Regions from separate parts of the Geobacillus sp. E263 genome, predicted to be linked through region 2. Evidence: riboswitches for the same ligand, from Rfam matches in the RefSeq annotation. Region 2 holds a riboswitch; each other region holds the start of a gene.
What was found. Region 2 has a riboswitch for S-adenosylmethionine ahead of FNL97_RS02580 (methionine ABC transporter ATP-binding protein). Riboswitches for the same ligand answer to the same signal wherever they lie in the genome.
Positions count from the first base shown of each region.

Region 1: another riboswitch for S-adenosylmethionine. It lies ahead of mtnK (S-methyl-5-thioribose kinase); the one in region 2 lies ahead of FNL97_RS02580 (methionine ABC transporter ATP-binding protein).
Region 3: another riboswitch for S-adenosylmethionine. It lies ahead of metK (methionine adenosyltransferase); the one in region 2 lies ahead of FNL97_RS02580 (methionine ABC transporter ATP-binding protein).
Region 4: another riboswitch for S-adenosylmethionine. It lies ahead of FNL97_RS15370 (phosphoadenylyl-sulfate reductase); the one in region 2 lies ahead of FNL97_RS02580 (methionine ABC transporter ATP-binding protein).

Region 1 is NZ_CP041632.1:2,531,153-2,534,310, forward strand. Features, by position in the region: gene FNL97_RS13010 (pyridoxal phosphate-dependent aminotransferase) at 1-671, opposite strand, end outside; gene FNL97_RS13015 (carbon-nitrogen family hydrolase) at 769-1,572, shown strand; SAM riboswitch class I at 1,680-1,844, shown strand; gene mtnK (S-methyl-5-thioribose kinase) at 1,923-3,125, shown strand; gene mtnA (S-methyl-5-thioribose-1-phosphate isomerase) at 3,148-3,158, shown strand, end outside.
Region 2 is NZ_CP041632.1:517,556-520,713, forward strand. Features, by position in the region: gene FNL97_RS02575 (O-acetylhomoserine aminocarboxypropyltransferase/cysteine synthase family protein) at 1-1,302, shown strand, start outside; SAM riboswitch class I at 1,432-1,540, shown strand; gene FNL97_RS02580 (methionine ABC transporter ATP-binding protein) at 1,636-2,664, shown strand; gene FNL97_RS02585 (methionine ABC transporter permease) at 2,654-3,158, shown strand, end outside.
Region 3 is NZ_CP041632.1:671,525-674,682, forward strand. Features, by position in the region: gene pckA (phosphoenolpyruvate carboxykinase (ATP)) at 1-1,048, opposite strand, end outside; SAM riboswitch class I at 1,234-1,348, shown strand; gene metK (methionine adenosyltransferase) at 1,529-2,740, shown strand; gene asnB (asparagine synthase (glutamine-hydrolyzing)) at 2,942-3,158, shown strand, end outside.
Region 4 is NZ_CP041632.1:2,984,541-2,987,698, reverse strand. Features, by position in the region: gene cysP (sulfate permease) at 1-688, opposite strand, end outside; gene FNL97_RS15370 (phosphoadenylyl-sulfate reductase) at 703-1,407, opposite strand; SAM riboswitch class I at 1,555-1,665, opposite strand; gene FNL97_RS15365 (PAS domain-containing sensor histidine kinase) at 1,818-3,158, opposite strand, start outside.

The DNA of each region.
Region 1 (3,158 bases), 1.5 Mb from region 2:
AGAAAGCTGACCGGTTTTTTTCCGTCAAAGCCAATCGCACCGTAAGCAAAATCATGAACGACGCAAATTCCGTGTTTTGCAGCAAACGACACTGTTTCTTCAAAGAACTCCTTAGAAGCGATCGCCCCAGTCGGGTTATTCGGATAGTTTAAAAACATGATTTTTGCTTTTTCTGCGATATGTTCAGGAATTTCAGCATAATCAGGCAAAAACTGATTTTCCGCACGCAATGGCATCATCACCATTTTCGCACGGGCCAGCGCAATCCCCGACCAATAATCCGGATATCCCGGGTCAGGCACGAGCACAATATCGCCTGGATTGGCTAAACATTGCGGAATCTCTACAAGCCCTGCCTTTCCGCCAAACAAAATCGCCACTTCTTTTTCCGGATCAATGGCAACGCCGTATTCGCGTTCATAAAACGCAGCAACGGCGCGTTTCAAAAAGGAATATCCTTGAAATGGCGAATATTTGTGATATTTCGGGTTCGCCACCGCTTTTTGCATCGCCTCAACGATATGCGGCGGCGTCGGCTGGTCGGGGTTTCCTTGCCCTAAATTGATGATGTCATGCCCCTCCGCCATTTTTTTTGCGACTTTATCGACAAGCGAAGCAAAAAACTGTTTTGGAAGGCTCTGCAATAACTCGGATGGAGGAAACTGTTTCATCATGAACACCTTCTCAAAAATTTCTTGAAATTCTAGTGCAAAATCATATATCGTAAAAATCAAAATGTAAAGTAAAATTTTTTCGAGGTGAATGTTCATGACGATAAAAATCGCATGTCTTCAGCTAGATATCGCTTTTGGCAATCCTAATGAAAACGAACGGCGCGTTGAAAGAGAGATAGAAAAAATTTCAAAAAATCACCCAGATATTATCGTCCTTCCTGAACTATGGACGACTGGCTATGACTTAACCAGACTCGATGAGATTGCCGATGAGGGCGGTATGCGTACAAAAGCGTTCATTCAAAAACTTGCCAAGTCGCATCATGTCAATATTGTCGCTGGATCAATTGCCAGAAAAACAGATCGCGGCGTCACCAATACGATGTACATCGCCGACCGAAACGGCATCATCGTTGGCGAATATAGCAAACTCCATTTGTTCCAGCTGATGGATGAACATCTTTACTTACAGCCAGGGGAAGAAATGGGATTGTTCACATTAGAAAACACTCGATGTGCAGGCGTCATTTGTTATGACATCCGCTTCCCAGAATGGATTCGCATCCATATGGTCCAAGGGGCGGAAGTGTTATTTGTCGTCGCCGAGTGGCCGCTTCCTCGCCTTTCGCATTGGCGTACACTGCTTGCGGCGCGCGCGATTGAAAATCAATGCTACGTCATCGCATGCAACCGCGCTGGCAGCGACCCAAACAATGTCTTTGCCGGCCATTCTCTGATAATTGACCCATGGGGAGAAATCGTTGCAGAAGCAAATGAAGAACCTTGCACGTTAATGGCACAAATCGATCTAAAAAAAGTAAGTGAAGTGCGAAAACAAATCCCGATTTTTGCGGATCGCCGCGCTGACGATTACATCGCTGCCGAAAAAAATTTTTAAAAAAGTGTTGACAAATCGGTTCATGACCATGTATGATTCGAATCAAGCACAAAACATCAAAATTGCCAACATAACGAAAATTAAAAAAAAGTGAATATGCTGACATACTCTTATCAAGAGTTGGCTGAGGGAATTGGCCCAATGAAGCCCAGCAACCGACCGTAATACTATCGTGAGATAGGGCGCACTTTTTTGGCGCCGGAAGTTCGCTACTTCCGCAGGGCACGGTGCTAAGTCCAACAGAAAGACTAGGTCTTTCTGAAAGATAAGAGGTGCGAAGATACGGAATCTTCAAGCCTCTTTCTATGCAGAAAGAGGCTTTTTAATTTACATGAAGGAGGATTTGCATTATGTCAGTTTCTCATCCATCGGTTTATGAACCATTAACGGAACAAGGCGCCATTTCTTTGGCAGTCCGGCTTGGGCTCTTTCCGGAAGGAACACCGCTTGCCTGCCGCGAAATCGGCGACGGCAACTTAAATCTTGTTTTCCGCATCGTCGATCAGCAAACGAAGAAAGGAATCATCGTAAAGCAAGCGCTCCCGTACGCAAAAGTAGTCGGTGAAAGCTGGCCGCTCACATTAAAACGCGCTGTTATTGAAAGCAATGCGCTGCGCACATTCGCAAGCTATGTTCCGCAATACGTGCCAAAAGTATACTATTCCGATGAATCTTTGGCAATTACCGTTATGGAAGATTTATCTCACTTGCAAATCGCCCGCAAAGGGTTGATTGAAGGAAAAACATATCCGCTTTTATCGCAGCATATTGGCGAATTTATCGCAAAGACATCGTTTTACACTTCCGACTTTGGCATGAATCAACAAGAAAAAAAACAACTGGCGCAAAGTTTTGTTAATCCGGAATTATGCAAAATCACCGAAGACCTTGTATTTACCGATCCGTTCTTTAATCATGAAACGAACAACTTTGAAGACGAGCTTCGCGATGATGTAGAAGCGCTTTGGAACGATGACAAGCTCCGCTTAGAAGTCGCCAAATTAAAGCGCAAGTTTTTAACCGGAGGAGATGCGCTCATCCACGGTGATTTGCATACTGGAAGCATTTTCGCCAGCGACGAAGAAACGAAAATCATTGATCCAGAGTTTGCGTTTTATGGCCCGTTCGGTTTTGACATCGGCCAATTTTTCGCAAACTTGCTGTTAAATGCGTTGTCCCGCCCAGAACAACAACAAGAACCGTTATTTGCTCATATCGACAAAACTTGGGATGTATTCTCGACAGTCTTTTCTGATCTTTGGCGCACTCACAATGTAGAACCATATGCAAAAACAGAAGGATTATTAGAAGACGTGCTGCATCACACGTTTATTGACGCGATCGGCTTTGCCGGATGTGAAGTCATCCGCCGCACGATTGGGCTAGCACATGTTGCTGACCTTGATGGCATTGAGGATAAAGAGGAACGCTTACAAGCAAAACGTTATGCCCTTCGTCTTGGTAGAAGCCTCATTTTGCAACGTGAAACATTATCTAGCACTAAAGAAATCCGTTCCCTTTTCGCACAAACAGTGCTTGCAGCAACGAATTAACACAATGAAAGGAAGGACCATAATGGCAGAACC
Region 2 (3,158 bases):
AAACAATACCGTTTCGAAACAGTAGCCATTCATGGCGGATTAAAGCCTGATCCTGCCACTGGAGCGCGTGCGGTTCCTATTTATCAATCGAACGCCTATTTATTTGCCAATACGGATCATGCCGCGAACCTTTTTGGTCTAAAAGAAGAAGGATATATTTATACACGCATCCACAATCCGACGGTTACCGTATTGGAAGAAAGGGTGGCACAGCTGGAAGGTGGAGTGGGCAGTCTTGCTCTCGCTAGCGGAATGGCCGCCATTACACTGGCCATTTTGAATATCGCCGGAGCTGGGGATGAAATTGTATCGGCATCTACGTTATATGGCGGTACATATAATTTGTTCGTCAATACATTGCCGAAATACGGAATTAAAACCCACTTTGTCGATCCGTCTAATCCGGAAAATTTCCGAGCAGCGATTACACCAAAAACGAAAGCAATTTTCGCCGAAACGATTGGCAACCCTAGTTTGCACATATTAGATATTGAGGCGGTGGCGCAAATCGCTCGTGAAGCGGGAATTCCGCTCATTATCGACAACACATTCGCCACTCCTTATTTGTGCAGACCAATTGAACATGGGGCGAATATCGTGATCCATTCCGCCACAAAATGGCTTGTTGGGAATGGGACGACCTTAGGCGGCATCATTGTTGATGGTGGTAATTTTGACTGGAATTCGCCGAAGTTTCCAGGATTTATTACTCCTGATCCAAGCTATCACAACCTTGTGTATGCTGAGGCGTTTGGACCTGCTGCATACATTGTCAAAGCTCGCGTGCAGCTGCTTCGCGATTTAGGTCCAGCGATTAGCCCATTTAATGCCTTTCAAATTCAGCTTGGTCTTGAAACATTGCATGTACGTATGAAAGAACATATTGCGAATACAAGAAAAATCGTCGAGTATTTAGATCGTCATCCAGCAATAGAGTGGGTGCTTTATCCAGAACATGGCAGTCATCCAGCAAAAGAACTAGCGAAAAAATATTTGCCAAAAGGAGCGGGTTCCATCGTTGTATTTGGCGTAAAAGGCGGCAGAGAGGCAGGAGCGAAATTGATCAACAGTGTAAAATTATGGTCGCATGTTGCCAACGTTGGCGACGCGAAAAGTTTAATTATCCATCCTGCAAGCACCACACATCAACAGCTAAACGAAGAAGAACTAAAATCATCTGGAGTGACAGAAGATTTAGTTCGTCTATCTGTCGGCATCGAAAATATCGATGACTTAATCGAAGATTTAGAACAGGCAATTGCGGCTGCTACCGGAATTACATCTGATGTTTCCGTCTCATAATCACAAGAAATGATAATCATGCCATTTTCCATAATGATATAACATTTCTATTGACACTATTCGACATATAGTGATAAAATCACATTCGTAATTATTGAGAGATTTTAATTGAATAAAGTGTTTTTTGTGCTCTTATCAAGAGAGGTGGAGGGATGTGCCCAATGAAGCCCGGCAACCGTCAGCGTACTCGCTGAAATGGTGCCAATTCACACAAAGCGTCTGCTTTGAGAGATAAGAGACAGAACGGTAATCATTGCCTTTCTGTTCTCTTGAGCAGAAAGGCTTTCTTTTTGCGGCGAGCCGTCTTTTACATGAGGGAAGGTGGAAATGTGCATGATTACATTAGAAAACGTGACAAAAATATATGAAGCGGCCAATGGATCTGTAACAGCAGTGGATAATGTCTCTTTGCAAATTAAAGAAGGCGAAATTTTCGGAATCATCGGATATAGCGGGGCGGGAAAAAGTTCATTAATCCGTCTCCTTAACGGATTGGAAAAACCGACCAAAGGGAAAGTCATTGTCGCTGGACGGGATATTGCTAATATTAAAGGAAAGGAATTGCGAAAGGCCCGTCAGGAAATCGGAATGATTTTTCAGCATTTTAATTTATTATGGTCAAGAACGGTTCGCGAAAACATTGCGTTTCCATTAGAAATTGCCGGTGTACCGAAAGAACAGCGGAAAAAACGAGTAGACGAGTTGATTCAGCTTGTAGGTTTGCAAGGAAGAGAAAACGCCTATCCGTCACAGCTTAGCGGCGGGCAAAAGCAGCGCGTCGGCATCGCGCGCGCTTTGGCGAACAATCCAAAAGTGTTATTGTGCGATGAGGCGACATCCGCGCTAGACCCGCAGACAACCGACTCCATTTTGGAACTTTTGGTGGATATTAATAAGCGTTTAGGATTGACAATTGTATTAATTACCCATGAAATGCACGTGATTCGTAAAATTTGCAACCGCGTTGCAGTGATGGAAAACGGAAAAATTGTCGAACAAGGAGAAGTGCTGCAAGTGTTCCGGCAGCCAAAGCAGGAGATTACGAAACGATTTGTACAGCAGGTCATCGAACCGGAGGAAACGAAAGAAACGATTGCGCATTTACTCGATAAATATCCAAAAGGAACGGTTTTTCAATTGACGTTTGTTGGAGAGGTTACGGAACAGCCGCTGATTGCTAACGTTGTTCGCCAATTTCAAGTTGATGCGAATATTCTTCAAGGAAAAATTTCGCAAACTCATCAAGGCGCTTACGGTGTGCTGTTTGTTCATATGGATGGAGAGAAAGAGGAAGTTGCCCGCGCGATCGATTATATTCGAAAGCAGCAAGTAGCGGTGGAGGTGATTACGGATGCTCGCTAACCTCTTACCAAATGTAGAGTGGGATATGATTTGGGCAGCGACCGTTGAAACGCTTTATATGACAGGAATTTCTGTCGTTGCAACATTTATATTAGGAACGATTCTTGGACTGCTTTTATTTTTAACGTCAAAGGGAAACTTATGGGAAAACAGCTTGGCGAATATGATCATCGCCGCTATCGTTAACATTTTTCGTTCCATCCCATTTATCATATTAATTATTTTGTTAATCCCGTTTACGAAATTCGTTGTCGGAACGATTCTTGGCGCAAATGCGGCATTGCCAGCACTCATTATTGGAGCGGCGCCATTTTACGCGAGAATGGTGGAAATTGCGCTTCGCGAAATTGATAAAGGTGTCATCGAAGCGGCCAAAGCGATGGGAGCGACAACGGCCACGATTATTTGGAAAGTGCTTCTTCCAGAGTCATTGCCTGCTCTTGTATCTGGAATTACCGTCACTGCAATTGCTTTAGTTGGATATACAGCGATGG
Region 3 (3,158 bases), 150 kb from region 2:
ATGCGTCTGCCGTTAAGAAAATAATCGTCGACGGATGACCAGCGATGCTCGGATCAACGATATTGCTAATCGCTTGAATAGGGTAAGCAGCGCGGGTATTTTCCGTTAACGTAGCGTCATCATAATTAGGCAGTCTTGTATGCTCATCGATAATAACGTTTTCGAGCACCGCACCGAATCCGATCGCATCAAAAATTTGCGGTTCTTTTTCCCGTGATAAATTGATGCATTTTGCATAGCAACCGCCTTCGATATTAAAGATGCCGCGGTTGGACCAGCCGTGTTCGTCATCACCAATAAGACGGCGGTTTGGATCGGCGGAAAGCGTCGTTTTTCCCGTGCCGGATAGACCAAAGAATAATGCGACATCCCCTTCTTTACCGACGTTTGCCGAACAATGCATCGATAAAATTCCTTGTTCTGGGAGCAGATAATTCATCACAGTGAAAATCGATTTTTTCATTTCGCCAGCATATTCTGTGCCACCGATTAGCACGATCCGCCGTTCAAAAGAAATAATGATAAATGTTTCCGATCTTGTTCCATCAACAGCAGGATCTGCTTTAAAGTTTGGTGCGCAAATAACGGTGAATTCCGCTTTGTGTGTTTGCAGTTCTTCCGCTGTTGGGCGAATAAATAGTTGATGTGCAAATAAATTTTGCCACGCAAATTCATTAATGACTTGGATAGGTAAGCGGTATTTGGGATCAGCGCCGGCAAATCCTTTAAAAACAAATATTTCATCTTTTTTCATTAAATAGTCAATTACCTTATTGTATAAGTTTTCGAAAACTTCTTCAGAAATCGGCTGGTTCGTCGTCCCCCAATCGATTTTTGATTTCGTCGAAGCTTCTTCTACAATGTATTTATCTTTTGGAGAGCGACCTGTATATTTTCCTGTCGTTACCGCAACTGCTCCGGTAGCTGTCAACCGACCTTCATTTCGTTGCAACACTTTTTCTACAAGCTGTGCTACCGATAAATTATGAAACACATTTGGCTGTTGTAATAATGTGGTAAGTTTACTTGTCATATTAGCGACTCCCATGTACAAAACCTTCCTTTTTATTGAAATGGTCTCCTTAAAATAGTATAACACATTTTTATTATTAGTCCATACTATTTGTGACAATTTCTTTTCTTTTATTTTTCTCATTTTTGTTCATAAAAAAATTGTCTAATTTTGTTGACTTTCTTTATTTAATTACGATATGATAACTCATTGAACGGATACTCTTATCCCGAGCCGGTGGAGGGACAGGCCCGATGAAACCCAGCAACCGTCACAACTGGAAATGTGTGAAATGGTGCTAACCTGTGGCAAGGCAACGTCCTTGAGCGATAAGAGTGAAAGGAGCAATATGATTGCAATGACCTTTCCTCAAAATTACAGGAAAGGTTTTTTTATATGTCTATGTGTCAAGATATATAAAAGCTATAATAAAAGGGAATGAGTACCGTATCATCTGCAGTTTGCAGGAATACAATATTTAGACGTTCGATTATGAAAAGAGGAGGAAACTGACGAATGTCAAAAAAAAGACGTTTATTTACTTCGGAATCTGTAACGGAAGGTCATCCTGACAAAATTTGTGACCAAATTTCCGATGCCATTTTAGATGCCATTTTAGAGAAGGATCCGAATGCTCGCGTCGCATGCGAAACGAGCGTTACAACAGGGCTTGTGCTCGTAAGTGGAGAAATTACGACATCAACATATGTAGATATCCCGAAAATCGTCCGCGATACGGTTCGCGAAATTGGCTATACTCGTGCGAAATATGGTTTTGATGCCGATACTTGTGCTGTATTGACATCGATTGACGAACAGTCTCCAGATATCGCAATGGGAGTCGATAAGGCGTTAGAAGCCCGCGAAGGTCAGATGACTGACGAGGAAATTGAAGCGATCGGTGCTGGAGACCAAGGGTTAATGTTTGGATTTGCTTGCAATGAAACGAAAGAATTAATGCCGCTTCCGATTTCGTTAGCGCATCGTTTGGCACGCCGTTTGTCAGAAGTGCGGAAAGAAGCCATTTTGCCATATTTGCGTCCAGATGGCAAAACACAAGTAACAGTAGAATACGATGAAAATGGAAAACCAGTGCGTATTGATACGATCGTTGTATCAGCGCAACATCATCCGGAAATTACACAAGAACAAATTGAGCGCGATATTAAAGAACATGTCATTAAGCCGGTTGTACCAGCAGAACTGATCGATGAAAACACAAAATATTTTATTAACCCGACAGGCCGTTTCGTCATCGGCGGACCTCAAGGCGACGCTGGCTTAACAGGACGGAAAATTATCGTTGACACATATGGCGGTTATGCTCGCCATGGCGGCGGTGCGTTTTCTGGTAAAGATCCGACAAAAGTAGACCGCTCCGCAGCCTATGCAGCGCGTTATGTAGCGAAAAACATTGTTGCTTCAGGACTTGCGGATAAATGTGAAGTGCAGTTGGCATATGCGATCGGTGTTGCAAGACCGGTTTCCATTTCCATTGATACGTTCGGAACCGGAAAAGTATCCGAAGATATTTTAATTGAAGTGGTGCGCAACAACTTTGATCTTCGCCCAGCTGGCATTATTAAAATGTTAGATTTGCGCCGCCCAATTTATAAACAAACAGCGGCTTATGGCCATTTCGGACGCACGGACATCGATCTTCCATGGGAGCGCACTGATAAAGCGGAAACATTGAAAGAGCAAGCTCTTGCGTTAGCAAAGCAATAACAAACAGAAAAGGGAGTTACGTTATGTAGCTCTCTTTTTTTGGCAAAATCAAGGGCAAACGCAACGAAAAAGCATCTGCTTTGACTGCTCTGCAGAAAAGATTGGCAACAATTTGTTTCAAAAGAGTAAACGAAATGCTATATTCCTATTATGTATGGTATAACCAATAGGGTAAATATAAGAGGACAGGTGAAACAAAACATGTGTGGGTTTATCGGATGCGTTCATGATGAGCCGAAAATGCCAGACGAACAATGGCAGAAAACGTTCGAAGAGATGAATGATATGATTACACATCGTGGTCCGGACGATCATGGATACTATTTTGATGAATATGTCCATTTCGGGTTCCGCCGCTTAAGCATCATTGATTTAGAAGCAGGTCATCAGCCGCTTTCTTACGAAAATGAGCGGTATT
Region 4 (3,158 bases), 1.0 Mb from region 2:
CGTTTGTTTCTAAGACTCGTCTTCCCAGTAAAATCGCGCCAAGAGCAACAAACAGCCCGCCGAAAACAGTCGCGTATGAAACGGAAATCAAACCGGCACCGACAAGCGGTCCGACTGCGTTAGCAACGTTGTTCATTCCGGCGGAGAACGCTTCAAAAAAGCCAGTAATAATGAGAAGCGTCATAAACGTTTTTTGCCATGTGCCTTGTTCTAATTGTGGATATTTTTGCTTTAGCGTTAAAAACCACTTACCGATAAAAAACGTGAAAACAAAGGCAATAATCGGAATAATGATCCATATAGAAACAATAAACACCAATTGATGAAAGTATACTGCTTGATAAGCGATGCCGACGCCGACAACGGACCCGACTGTAATTTCACTTGTGGATAGCGGAATGCCCATGATGTTGGCAGCAAATAGTGAAATGGCCGCTGCTGTCAAAATGATGACGACAATTTGAATCGTCAATATAGATGATGGCACGATTCCTGATCCGATCGTTTTGACAACTTCGCCGCCGCCTAGACTGCCAAGAAAAACTCCTAACCCGCAAAGAAGAAGAGCTGTTGATTTACGTTGGATAGCGCCTGATCCGTAAGCAACTCCCATCGCAGCGGCAGCTCCGCTTGCTCCGATATTCATCGCAAAGAAGAAGGAAACAATAAAAGCAACTGCTAGGAGCATCATCATGCCTCTCCTTATGTGATGTGAAGCCCGCACTCTGTTTTCCCGTGACCGACCCATCTGCCGGAGCGTAAATCATTTGGATCGAGTGCAGGGGACGTACAAGGTTCACAACCAATGCTTGGATAGCCGCGATCGTGAAGTACATTGTACGGAAGATGATGTTTGTATACATAATTCCATACATCTTTCCATGTCCAATGAATAAGCGGGCATATTTTAATCGATTGGAATTTGTCATCTTTATTGATATATTCGACATGGCTGCGTGTTGGCGATTGTTCGCGGCGCAATCCGGAAATCCAAGCGGTTACCCCTGTTAATACTTCGCGCAGCGGAATGACTTTTCGCAATTCACAACATTTATTTGGGTTGTGTTTCCATAATTCATTCCCGAACTGTTGCGCTTGTTCTTCTAGTGATAAACTTGGTTTTTTCATCACGATGCGGAGGAAAGGATATTTTTCTTTTACTTTTTCGATCGTTTCATACGTTTCGCGAAAGTGGAGCCCTGTGTCAAGAAACACGATTTCCGCATCTCGTTTCACTTTCGAAATTAAGTCAATCAAAACAATCCCTTCAATTCCAAAGCTGCAGGCATAAACAACATCATCTTTATATTCGTCGTATGCCCAAGTAAGAACATCAAGCGCTCCTTTTGTTTCATTGTCGTGAGGGAATGAAGGTTTTTCTTGCTCCCATGTGTGATAAGTCAGCATATTGCTCCTCCTTTAAAAATCCTATAAAGTAAAGCGGATTAATCGGCTATATAGTTATAAAAATAAACGACTATTTTCTGTAATGGCGCTATGTCCAGTCATAAAAAACGCTCCCCATTTTGGAAAGAGCGAAAAGGTCGCACACTCACCCTATCTTCCAAAATGGCACCCATTTTGCTGGAATTAGCACCTTACTTTTTCATGAAGCAGGTTGCCGGAGTTCATCGGGCCAGTTCCCTCCCTCACTCTCGATAAGTTTGATGTAATTGATTAAAATTTTAACATAATTCACACAAAAGTCAATCCTAGTTTTTCGATAGGAATTAATTTTTTGCTGATATAACACAGTAGAGGAATAAAGAAATCAGGAAAGAAAAGGGCGGTTTGTTGTCCGACCTTTTCCATGCATGTCAACCGGATAATAGGGAATTATGCAAAACAGAGGATGCAGAAACGCGGATCGGCAATGTTACTTCGACGGTTGTTCCTTTATTCTCTTCACTCATAATCGACATCGTTCCACCGTGGTCTTCGATAATTTTTTTACTGATCATTATTCCGAGGCCAGTACCTTTTTCTTTTGTTGTAAAGAACGGTTTTCCTATTTTTTCTAGCTGTTCTTTTGGAATTCCGCAGCCTTCGTCGATAAAGCGGATAAGAACGGAATATTCATCCTTTTTTTGTGCCTCAATAAAAATATGTCCACCGCTTTTCATCGCTTCCATTGCATTTTTTAAGAAATTAATAAATACTTGCTTTAATCCGTTTTCGTCACATTCAATGAGAGGAAGAGATGGATCAATTTTTGTAATAATTTGGATGTTATGCAAAATACCTTGTGTTTCTAATAAAGTGGTGACATGTTGAAGCAAAACGCCAATATCACTTTTTGTAAATTTGGTTGCTTGTGGTTTTGCCAACACTAATAGTTCGCCTAAAATAAGTTCAATGCGCTGAATTTCTGATTCAATAATGTGAAGGTAAGGTTTTTTCACGTCAAGTTCGAATTGCAATAGTTGTATAAATCCTTTTATGGCTGTAAGCGGATTGCGAATTTCATGGGCGATCCCAGCCGCTAGCTGGCCGGCAACTGAGAGCTTTTCCGATGTTCGAATGAATTCTTCTGTTTTTTTCAGTTCGGTAATATCGGTGAATGTCAATACCGCATCAACGACGGCTCCATTTTCCAAAACAGGCGTTACCGTATAGGAAACGGGGAAATGGGTACCATCTTTTTTCCAAAAAATATCTTCACTAATATGATATGTTTTCCCATCTTGAATGGCGAGATCAATTGGGCATTCATCAATAGAGTAAGGAGTTCCATCTTTTTTCGTATGGTGAATGATATCATGCGATGCTTTTCCAATGGCTTCTTCCGCTTTATATCCCGTCATTCGTTCTGCAGCTGGATTCCAGAAAACGATATTTCCATGTTTATCAATCCCACAAACTCCTTCAGCAATAGAATTTAATATGAGTGTATGTTTATGATATAAGTTTTCCAGCTCTTTTCGGTAGCGATTGAGTTCCGTCATATTTTGGCCAATCACATAAATTCCTTTCAAGCGATTTCCATGAATTATTGGAATGGTTTTAAAATGCATGTCAATAATTTTTCCATTTTTATGCTTTACTTGTAAATCATATTCACAACTTTCTCCTTTTAATGTTCGTTCAAATTTTTTTTTTGCTTTTTCAATTTGGTCTGGGGCGATAAACTGAGTAAAATGTTTGCCAATATATTCGCG